DNA from 3 places in the Rahnella sp. AN3-3W3 genome. Region 1 is predicted to be linked to each of the others. Evidence: predicted binding sites of a transcription regulator. Region 1 holds the regulator's gene; each other region holds the start of a gene.
The links. The regulator sigma-54, encoded in region 1, starts transcription at its own class of promoters, with help from an activator protein. The targets are predictions, from matches to a motif close to GTTGGCACANNTTTCGCTNT.
Positions count from the first base shown of each region.

Region 2: UC15_RS19940 (amino acid ABC transporter substrate-binding protein) is a predicted target of sigma-54. The motif match lies at 1,960-1,979, and genes of this name have one in related genera.
Region 3: glnA (glutamate--ammonia ligase) is a predicted target of sigma-54. The motif match lies at 1,816-1,835, and genes of this name have one in related genera.

Region 1 covers NZ_JYDG01000029.1:11,233-14,546, reverse strand. Annotated here, with positions in the region: gene lptA (lipopolysaccharide ABC transporter substrate-binding protein LptA) at 1-363, shown strand, start outside; gene lptB (LPS export ABC transporter ATP-binding protein) at 369-1,094, shown strand; gene rpoN (RNA polymerase factor sigma-54) at 1,197-2,630, shown strand; gene hpf (ribosome hibernation promoting factor) at 2,654-2,941, shown strand; gene ptsN (PTS IIA-like nitrogen regulatory protein PtsN) at 3,040-3,314, shown strand, end outside.
Region 2 covers NZ_JYDG01000085.1:2,560-5,873, reverse strand. Annotated here, with positions in the region: gene UC15_RS19955 (DoxX family protein) at 1-30, shown strand, start outside; gene lpxP (kdo(2)-lipid IV(A) palmitoleoyltransferase) at 449-1,369, shown strand; gene UC15_RS19945 (hypothetical protein) at 1,469-1,654, shown strand; gene UC15_RS19940 (amino acid ABC transporter substrate-binding protein) at 2,071-3,096, shown strand; gene UC15_RS19935 (amino acid ABC transporter permease) at 3,280-3,314, shown strand, end outside.
Region 3 covers NZ_JYDG01000054.1:12,827-16,140, forward strand. Annotated here, with positions in the region: gene glnA (glutamate--ammonia ligase) at 240-1,649, opposite strand; gene typA (ribosome-dependent GTPase TypA) at 2,107-3,314, shown strand, end outside.

The DNA.
Region 1 (3,314 bases):
CAGGTTAAAGCGGACAAAGTTGTCGTCATCCGCCCGCAAGGCGTTTCCGGCAAAGAAGTGGTTGAAGGTTACGGTAACCCGGTGACCTTCTATCAGATGCAGGACAACGGCAAGCCGGTAAAAGGCCATGCGCAGAAAGTCCGCTATGAAGTGGAAAACGATCTGGTGACCCTAACCGGTAACGCTTACCTTGAACAGCTCGACAGCAACGTGAAAGGCGACCGTATTACGTATTTGGTGCAGAAACAGCAAATGGAAGCCTTCAGTGATAAAGGCAACCGTGTGACGACCGTTCTGGTTCCTTCGCAGCTGCAACAGAAAACACCTGCAGCGGCGGGCCAGCCGACCAAAAAGAGTAACTGATTTTTATGGCTAAATTAATCGCAGAGAATCTGGCAAAAGCCTACAAAGGCCGCAAGGTCGTTGAAGATGTCAGCCTGATGGTCAACTCCGGCGAAATCGTCGGGTTATTAGGGCCAAACGGTGCCGGTAAAACCACGACCTTCTACATGGTCGTTGGCATCGTGCAGCGTGATGCAGGCCGTATTATCGTCGATGACGAAGACATCAGCTTGTTGCCATTGCATACCCGCGCCCGTCGCGGTATTGGCTATCTTCCTCAGGAAGCGTCCATTTTCCGCCGCCTCAGCGTGTTTGATAACCTGATGGCCGTGTTGCAGATCCGCGACGATCTGAACAAAGAACAGCGTAACGATCGCGCCAATGAACTGATGGAAGAGTTCCATATTTCTCATTTGCGCGATAACCTCGGTCAGTCACTGTCCGGTGGTGAACGCCGTCGTGTTGAAATCGCCCGCGCGCTGGCGGCGAACCCTAAATTCATTCTGCTGGATGAACCGTTCGCCGGTGTTGACCCGATTTCAGTTATCGACATCAAAAAAATCATTGAGCATTTGCGTGACAGTGGCCTCGGCGTACTGATCACCGACCATAACGTTCGCGAAACGCTCGACGTGTGTGAACGCGCTTACATCGTCAGTCAGGGCAAGTTAATCGCCCACGGCACGCCAGCCGATATTCTTGCTGATGAACAAGTTAAACGCGTTTATCTTGGTGAAGAATTCCGTCTGTGATCTGTGCCGCCGGAACCGTGCCTGTTTCGCCTTAAAATGAAACAGGCCGTCTCTGACAGAAGTGTTGCCGTTTTCACTCATCAACGGAAATAAAGCCAAGATATGAAGCAAGGTTTGCAACTCAGATTCAGCCAACAACTGGCAATGACTCCACAGTTACAACAGGCCATCCGCCTGTTGCAATTGTCCACGCTTGAGCTCCAACAGGAGATCCAACTCGCGCTGGAGAGCAACCCTCTGCTGGAACAAACCGACCTTCATGAAGAAATCGACTCGGTAGAAGCCACCGACAGCGAAGGGTTAGATACCCGCGAAGCACTCGAGCAAAAAGACATGCCCGAAGAGCTGCCGCTGGATGCGACCTGGGATGAAATCTATACCGCGGGCACGCCTTCCGGCACCGGTAATGATTACAGCGACGACGAGCTGCCGATTTATCAGGGTGAAACCACCCAGACCCTTCAGGATTACCTGATGTGGCAGGTCGAGCTGACGCCGTTCTCAGATACTGATGCGGCGATTGCGACGTCCATTGTCGATGCGGTCGATGACACCGGTTACCTCACCGTTTCTCTTGACGACATTCTGGAAAGCATCGGGGATGAAAACGTCACGATGGACGAAGTGGAAGCCGTGCTCAAACGCGTACAGCGTTTTGACCCGGTCGGCGTGGCCGCGCGCGACCTGCGCGACTGCCTGCTGATCCAGCTTTCCCAGTATGTGACCGACACGCCTTTCATCACCGAAGCCCGTCTTATCATCAGCGAACATCTGGATTTGCTGGCGAACCATGATTTCCGCGCACTTATGCGATCAACCCGGTTAAAAGAAGATACACTGAAAGGAGCGATGCTCCTGATCCAGTCTCTTGATCCGCGTCCGGGCCAGTCGATCAATACCGGCGAATCCGAATACGTGATCCCGGATGTGCTGGTGCGCAAAGTGTCAGGAGTCTGGACGGTTGAACTCAATTCGGACAGCATTCCGCGTCTGAAGATTAACCAGCAGTACGCCGCGATGGGGAATTCCGCACGCAGCGACAGCGACGGGCAGTTTATCCGCAGCAACCTGCAGGAAGCCAAATGGTTAATCAAAAGCCTGGAAAGCCGTAACGACACGCTGTTGAAAGTCACGCGCTGTATCGTTGAGCAGCAGCAGGCGTTCTTTGAACTGGGTGAAGAATTTATGAAACCTATGGTGCTGGCTGATATCGCCAGCGCCGTAGAAATGCACGAATCGACGATTTCACGCGTCACGACGCAGAAGTTTCTGCACAGCCCGCGTGGCATTTTCGAACTGAAGTATTTCTTTTCCAGCCATGTCAGTACAGACAGCGGCGGCGAGGCATCGTCAACCGCCATCCGGGCGCTGGTGAAGAAATTAATCGCAGCGGAGAATCCTGTAAAACCGCTCAGTGACAGTAAGTTAGCGACCCTGCTTTCCGATCAGGGAATTATGGTTGCACGACGAACCGTCGCCAAATACCGAGAGTCTTTGTCCATCCCGCCCTCAAACCAACGTAAACAGTTAGTTTGACCTCAACAGAGAAGGAAGACATTATGCAGCTCAACATTACCGGACATCACATTGAGATCACGGATCCCCTGAGAGAGTTCATCACGTCGAAGCTGGCCAAGCTTGAGCAGTATTTCGACAGGATTAATCAGGTGTATGTGGTGTTGAGCGTGGAAAAGGTGCAAAAAGTTGCCGAAGCGACTTTGCATGTGAATGGAGGCGAGTTACATGCCACCTCGGAACATCAGGATATGTACGCAGCGATTGACGGACTGGTTGATAAACTGGCCCGCCAGCTGAATAAACATAAAGACAAACTGAAACAGCACTGACATTCATGTAGCCAACCCTGTGCTACAAACCTTCGGGCATCGGCTTGTGACCTTCGGGAAACGAGCCGATATAGCTTTAAGGGTGAAACAGCGCAAAAGTGAAAGATGACATGATCAACGATATAGCAATGCAATTAACGTCGGTGCTTAATGCCGAATGCACCAAAAGCGGCGTTCATTGCGCCAGCAAAAAACGCGCACTGGAAATCATCAGCGAACTGGCAGCCAGACAACTTAATTTGTCGCCACAGGTGATTTTCGACGCTATTTTGACCCGTGAACGTATGGGCAGCACCGGGATCGGTGCCGGGATCGCCATCCCGCACGGTAAGCTGGAAGAAGATACGTTACGTGCCGTCGGCGTGTTCATTCA
Region 2 (3,314 bases), on a different contig from region 1:
TCCATTATGAGCAACCCGCTCTACCGCTGATATTCCTTTTTAGCATGTCTGATCCGTCAGGCATGCTGATACCGCATATCGACCATTTTATTTTCCAAAAGCTAATATCTTCTTTACGTAGCGTTTTCGTTTGTCTGTCCAAAAGTAGACGTAAAAAAATGGTAAAGAGTCCGTTTATCGGACAATTTCCCCCTCCGGTTAGATCAAGCAGCATGTTATACTCTGTGCAAGAGTCGTATTCGCTCGCTCAACGCCTACGGACAGCCCTTCAGCTTCGCGATCCCGCCTTTTAAAAGTGTCTTCTTAGAGTAAAAATTGCGTCAACTTGTGTCTTTTCAAAAACGTTTGCCAGCACATGCTGTCCCACTCTATGTCAGACAATCCGTATCGCGAATGAGCCAACTCCTTACGCGTTACCCCGGTTTTTTATGCAGATGATTAGGCTTTTATGACTTCTCCTCGCTTTCGTGCTTCATTTTTACATCCACGTTACTGGCTGACCTGGTTTGGCCTGGGCGTACTGTTCCTGCTGGTTCAGCTGCCTTATCCGGTGTTAAACCGTCTGGGTATCTGGCTTGGCCGAACGTCGATGCGTTTCCTGAAACGCCGCGTGTCAATAACGCGCCGTAACCTGCAATTGTGCTTCCCGGATCTGCCTTCTGATCAGGTTGAAGCCCGCATTGTCAGCAATTTTGAATCCCTCGGTATGGGCTTACTGGAAACCGGCATGGCCTGGTTCTGGTCGGATGCCCGTGTGAAACGCTGGTTTGACGTCAGCGGCCTGCACAACCTGAAAAAGGCGCAGGAAAACAAAAAAGGCGTACTGGTGATTGGCGTGCATTTCATGTCACTGGAACTGGGCGGGCGTGCGATGGGCTTATGTCAGCCGATGATGGCGATGTACCGTCCGCACAACAATAAAGCGATGGAATTTGTGCAGACCTGGGGCCGTATGCGGTCTAACAAGGCGATGCTCGATCGCAAAGATTTACGCGGTATGGTTCACGCTCTGAAAAAAGGCGAAGCGGTCTGGTTTGCGCCGGATCAGGACTACGGCCCGCGCGGCAGCGTCTTTGCGCCCCTGTTTGCCGTCGATCAGGCAGCAACGACCAGCGGCACCTTCATGCTGGCGCGTCTGGCGAAACCGGCGCTGGTCACCGTAGTACTGGTGCGCAAAGCCTTAGGTAAAGGCTATGAGCTGGTGATCCAACCTGAGTTGCAGGATTACCCGATCGATGACGAAATGGCGGCTGCGGCTTACATGAATCACGTTATCGAGAAAGAGATTATGCGTGCGCCCGATCAGTATCTCTGGTTGCACCGCCGCTTTAAAACCCGTCCGGCAGGAACGCCCTCTCTTTATAGATAAGTGCTTTATAGCTAAGTGCCAGACGTGATAAAACGGAAGCCCGATGCAATGCGTCGGGCTTTTTCATTGAACAGCATCCATAAGAGATTTGTAATTTTCATGGCTAAAAAACCTGACGCGACACCTTCCATCTTTGACCATCTCAAAGAGGAAGACAGCTTTGACCTCTGGGGACGCTCCGGCCTCAGCACTGCACTGAACAAAGCCAAACCTAAAGCGCTGGATAACGAGCAGATTGCCGCCGCACGTAAAATGATCCAAGGCGGTAAAGATCAGGCCAAATAACACGTCTGTCTTTCTCTGTTGCACTGATAACGACTCTGCCGTAAATCCCGTTATGTCTGAATATCTCTCAGGCCATCCGGTCTGAGAGATTTACTCATCGTTTTGCCTCATTTTTTTACCCAATATGACACCGCATTTCACTTCCCTTCAAAGACCGCGATCTGCACTCCAATATTGAAATAATCCGCTCCCTTTTAAAGCAGCCACATTGACCGCGCACCGAAACAGGGCAATAAATTTTATACACCTCATCAATGTTACTGAGCAATTCCTCTACGCGACTTGATTGATGGGGTGTTTTCGATGTTGGCACTCCCTTTGCAAAGACAGGTGCAGAGGGCGTTGCCCCATAAACAGACAGGGTGCTCCGGCACTCACACAATAATAATTTTCAATTTTGTCTCACAGGACGCTTAATGAAAAAAATATTGCTCTCAACGCTGATTGCCGCAGCAAGCTTCGTGACACTGGCTGGTCAGGCTCACGCAGGTACCACTCTGGATGCAGTTAAAAAGAAAGGATTTGTTCAATGCGGTATCAGCGATGGCCTGCCAGGCTTCTCTTACGCTGACTCCAAAGGCAAATTCACCGGTATCGACGTTGACCTCTGCCGCGCAGTGGCTGCCGCCGTGTTTGGTGATGCTGAGAAAGTGAAATACACCCCGCTGACCGCAAAAGAGCGTTTCACCGCGCTGCAGTCTGGAGAAGTGGACATCCTGTCACGTAATACTACCTGGACCTCTTCCCGCGATGCGGGCATGGGCATGATTTTCGCCGGCGTAAACTACTACGACGGTATCGGCTTCCTGACTCACCAGAAAGCTGGCCTGAAAAGCGCCAAAGAACTTGATGGCGCCACCGTCTGTCTGCAGGCCGGTACGGATACCGAGCTGAACGTAGCTGACTACTTCAAAGCCAACAAAATGACTTACACCCCGGTCACCTTCGACCGTTCAGACGAAAGCGCCAAAGCGCTGGACTCAGGCCGTTGTGACACCCTGGCCTCTGACCAGTCTCAGCTGTACGCACTGCGTATCAAACTGGGCAAGCCGGATGACTTCATCGTTCTGCCAGAAGTCATTTCTAAAGAACCTCTGGGTCCGGTCGTTCGCCGTGGTGACGAAGACTGGCTGGCTATCGTGCGCTGGTCACTGTTCGCGATGCTGAACGCCGAAGAAATGGGCGTGACGTCTGCCAACGTCGATCAGCTGGCGGCAAACCCGACCACGCCTGACATGAGCAACCTGCTGGGCAAAACCGGCACTTACGGCGCTGATCTGAAAGTGCCTAATGACTGGGTGGTTAAAATCGTTAAACAGGTCGGCAACTACGGCGAAAGCTTCGAACGTAACGTCGGTCAGGGCAGCGAGTTGAAAATCAAACGTGGTCAGAACGCATTGTGGAATAAAGGCGGGATCCAGTACGCCCCACCAGTCCGTTGATCCCGTTTTTTAAATAAGATTTGTTTAAGAAATTGCATACAAAATCCCCAAAGTAATTGGCGTTGCAGCAAGGCAGCAAACGAGTGAATCCCGAGGAGCTTACTCAGGTAAGTGATTCGGGTGAGCACGTGCAGCCAACGCAGCTGCGGCGTCAAGTACGACGGGGATTTCGAGGTCATTACTATGTCGCAACGCCCAACCGTAAAGGCGTCGTTCTC
Region 3 (3,314 bases), on a different contig from region 1:
AATTTGTCTCGCTACCCGGCCAAAACACGGGTCAGAGGGGTTAAGCAGGAAAGAGTGTGGAGAAAAAAGCCCATCCGGAGATGGGCTGAAAGTTTCCACGGCAACAAATAAAATCGTCTTACTTGATTTTGACGCTGAAGGCTTTCTTACCGCCAGGCCTCCAGTCGGGTATTTCTCTCAGCGCCGGTCAGAGGACGGGCGCTGAGTTCAGCAGCTAATTCGAGAATTAAACGCTGTCTTTAGACGCTGTAGTACAGCTCGAACTCAACCGGATGCGGAGTCATACGCACGCGATCCATTTCTTCTTTACGCAGACCGATGTAAGCATCGATAGCGTCGTCAGTGAACACGCCGCCACGGGTCAGGAACTCGCGGTCTTCGTTCAGTGCGTTCAGCGCTTCTTCCAGTGAACCTGCAACTTTTGGAATTTCTGCTTCTTCTTCCGGTGGCAGGTCATACAGGTTTTTGTCCATCGCATCGCCAGGGTGGATCTTGTTGATGATACCGTCCAGGCCAGCCATCATCAGTGCAGCAAACGCCAGGTATGGGTTAGCCGCTGGATCAGGGAAGCGTGCTTCGATACGCATCGCTTTAGGCGTTGATACGTGTGGAATACGGATGGATGCAGAACGGTTACGCGCAGAGTAAGCCAGCATCACTGGCGCTTCGTAGCCCGGGACCAAACGCTTGTAGGAGTTGGTAGTCGGGTTAGCGTAGGCGTTGATCGCTTTAGCGTGCTTGATGATACCGCCGATATAGAACAGTGCCATTTCAGACAGGCCGCCGTATTTGTCGCCAGCGAACAGGTTGTTACCGTTCTTGGACAGAGACATGTGGCAGTGCATACCGGAACCGTTATCGCCAAACATTGGTTTTGGCATGAAGGTCGCAGTTTTGCCAAATGCGTGAGCCACGTTGTGAACCACGTATTTGTAGATTTGGATTTCGTCCGCTTTTTTGGTCAGGGTATTGAAGCGGGTTGCCACTTCGTTCTGACCCGCGGTTGCCACTTCGTGGTGGTGAGCTTCAACAACCAGACCCATTTCTTCCATGGTCAGACACATGGTAGAACGCAGATCCTGGGAGGAGTCGACCGGAGGAACCGGGAAGTAACCGCCTTTAACTGCAGGACGGTGGCCTTTGTTGCCGCCTTCATATTTGGTGCTGGAGTTCCATGCGCCTTCGATATCATCGATAGCCACGTGAGAACCGGAGATGCTGCTGCCGAAGCGCACATCATCAAACAGGAAGAATTCTGGCTCTGGCCCGAACAGAACGGTGTCCGCGATACCGGAAGAGCGCAGGAAGTCTTCTGCACGTTTTGCGGTAGAACGTGGGTCGCGGTCATAACCTTGCAGCGTAGTTGGCTCAAGGATGTCGCAACGAATGATCAGCGTGGTTTCTTCGTAGAACGGGTCAAGAACAGCAGTGCTCGCATCTGGCATCAAAACCATGTCAGATTCGTTAATGCCTTTCCAGCCACCGATTGAAGAGCCATCAAACATTTTGCCTTCTTCGAAGAAGTCAGCGCTAACCTGGTGTGCAGGAATGGTGACGTGCTGTTCTTTGCCTTTGGTATCTGTGAAACGTAAATCTACGAATTTCACTTCATGCTCATTCAGCATCGTCAAAACGTGTTCAGCGGACATACTAGTTCTCCCGAATTTCTCATTATCGTCGTGGAACGAATAACCATTTTTGGTCTTTAGTTGGAAATAACAGCTTTACTTGAACTGGCGTGTGGACTGAACAGCGCTATTATTTGACTGGTCAGACGCGTCACCCTGTAAAAACTTTTTTTTACCCTAAAAACTATTAGCGAAAAGTGTGCCAACTTTGAGAAAATGCAAACAACGCCATTTTACAGGGCTCTTGCACTCGATAAGTATGCACCATAACGGAATTTCTGCACTATAATGGTGCTATCTCTGAGATGCATGGCACCAAAACGGTGCGTCATAATGGTTCAGTGATCTTTTTGCACCGTGAAAGGGATCACAAAGTAACCATCCACAAGTTGTTTCATCAAGATCCTTGTGATCTTGTTTAGAACCTCGCTTAATACGTGTACAATAGCGCGCTATTTCTAATGCCTGAGGCAAAGCTGTGATCGAAAATTTGCGTAACATCGCCATTATTGCCCACGTTGACCATGGTAAAACCACCCTGGTCGACAAGCTGCTACAACAATCCGGTACTTTCGGAGAGCGTGTAGAAGCCACTGAACGCGTAATGGACTCCAACGATTTGGAGAAAGAGCGTGGGATTACCATCCTCGCAAAAAACACCGCCATTAATTGGAAAGACTACCGCATCAACATCGTGGATACCCCAGGACACGCCGACTTCGGCGGTGAGGTAGAGCGTGTGATGTCAATGGTCGACTCGGTGCTGCTGGTTGTGGATGCAATGGATGGCCCTATGCCGCAAACCCGTTTCGTGACCAAAAAAGCATTCGCTAATGGTCTGAAACCGATCGTGGTAATCAACAAGGTTGACCGCCCTGGCGCGCGTCCTGACTGGGTTGTTGATCAGGTCTTCGACCTGTTCGTAAACCTGGACGCAACCGACGAACAACTCGATTTCCCAATCATCTATGCATCAGCATTGATGGGTATCGCGGGTAACGACCATAACGATATGGCCGAAGATATGACCCCGTTGTACCAGGCGATCGTTGACCACGTATCTCCGCCACAAGTTGAGATGGATGCACCTTTCCAGATGCAAATCTCTCAGCTGGACTACAACAACTATGTTGGCGTCATCGGCATCGGCCGCATCAAACGCGGTACCGTTAAGCCTAACCAGCAAATCACTGTCATCGACAGCGAAGGCAAAACCCGTAACGGTAAAGTCGGTAAAGTTCTGACCCACATGGGTCTTGAGCGTATCGAAGCCACCGTTGCTGAAGCGGGCGACATCATCGCAATCACCGGCCTGGGCGAACTGAACATCTCCGACACAATCTGTGATCCGGCGAATGTTGAAGCTCTGCCAGCGCTGAGCGTTGATGAACCAACAGTAACCATGTACTTCAACGTAAACACCTCTCCGTTCTGTGGTAAAGAAGGTAAGTATGTGACTTCACGTCAGATCCTTGACCGTCTGAACAAAGAACTGGTGCATAACGTTGCATTGCGTGTTGAAGAAACTGAAGATGCTGATGCATTCCGCGTTTCAGGCCGTGGTGAACTTCACCTGTCGGTTCTGATCGAAAACATGCGTCGTGAAGGTTTCGAGCTGGCGGTTTCCCGTCCTAAAGTAATCAACCGTAAAATCGATGGCCGCATGCAAGAGCCATTCGAGAACGT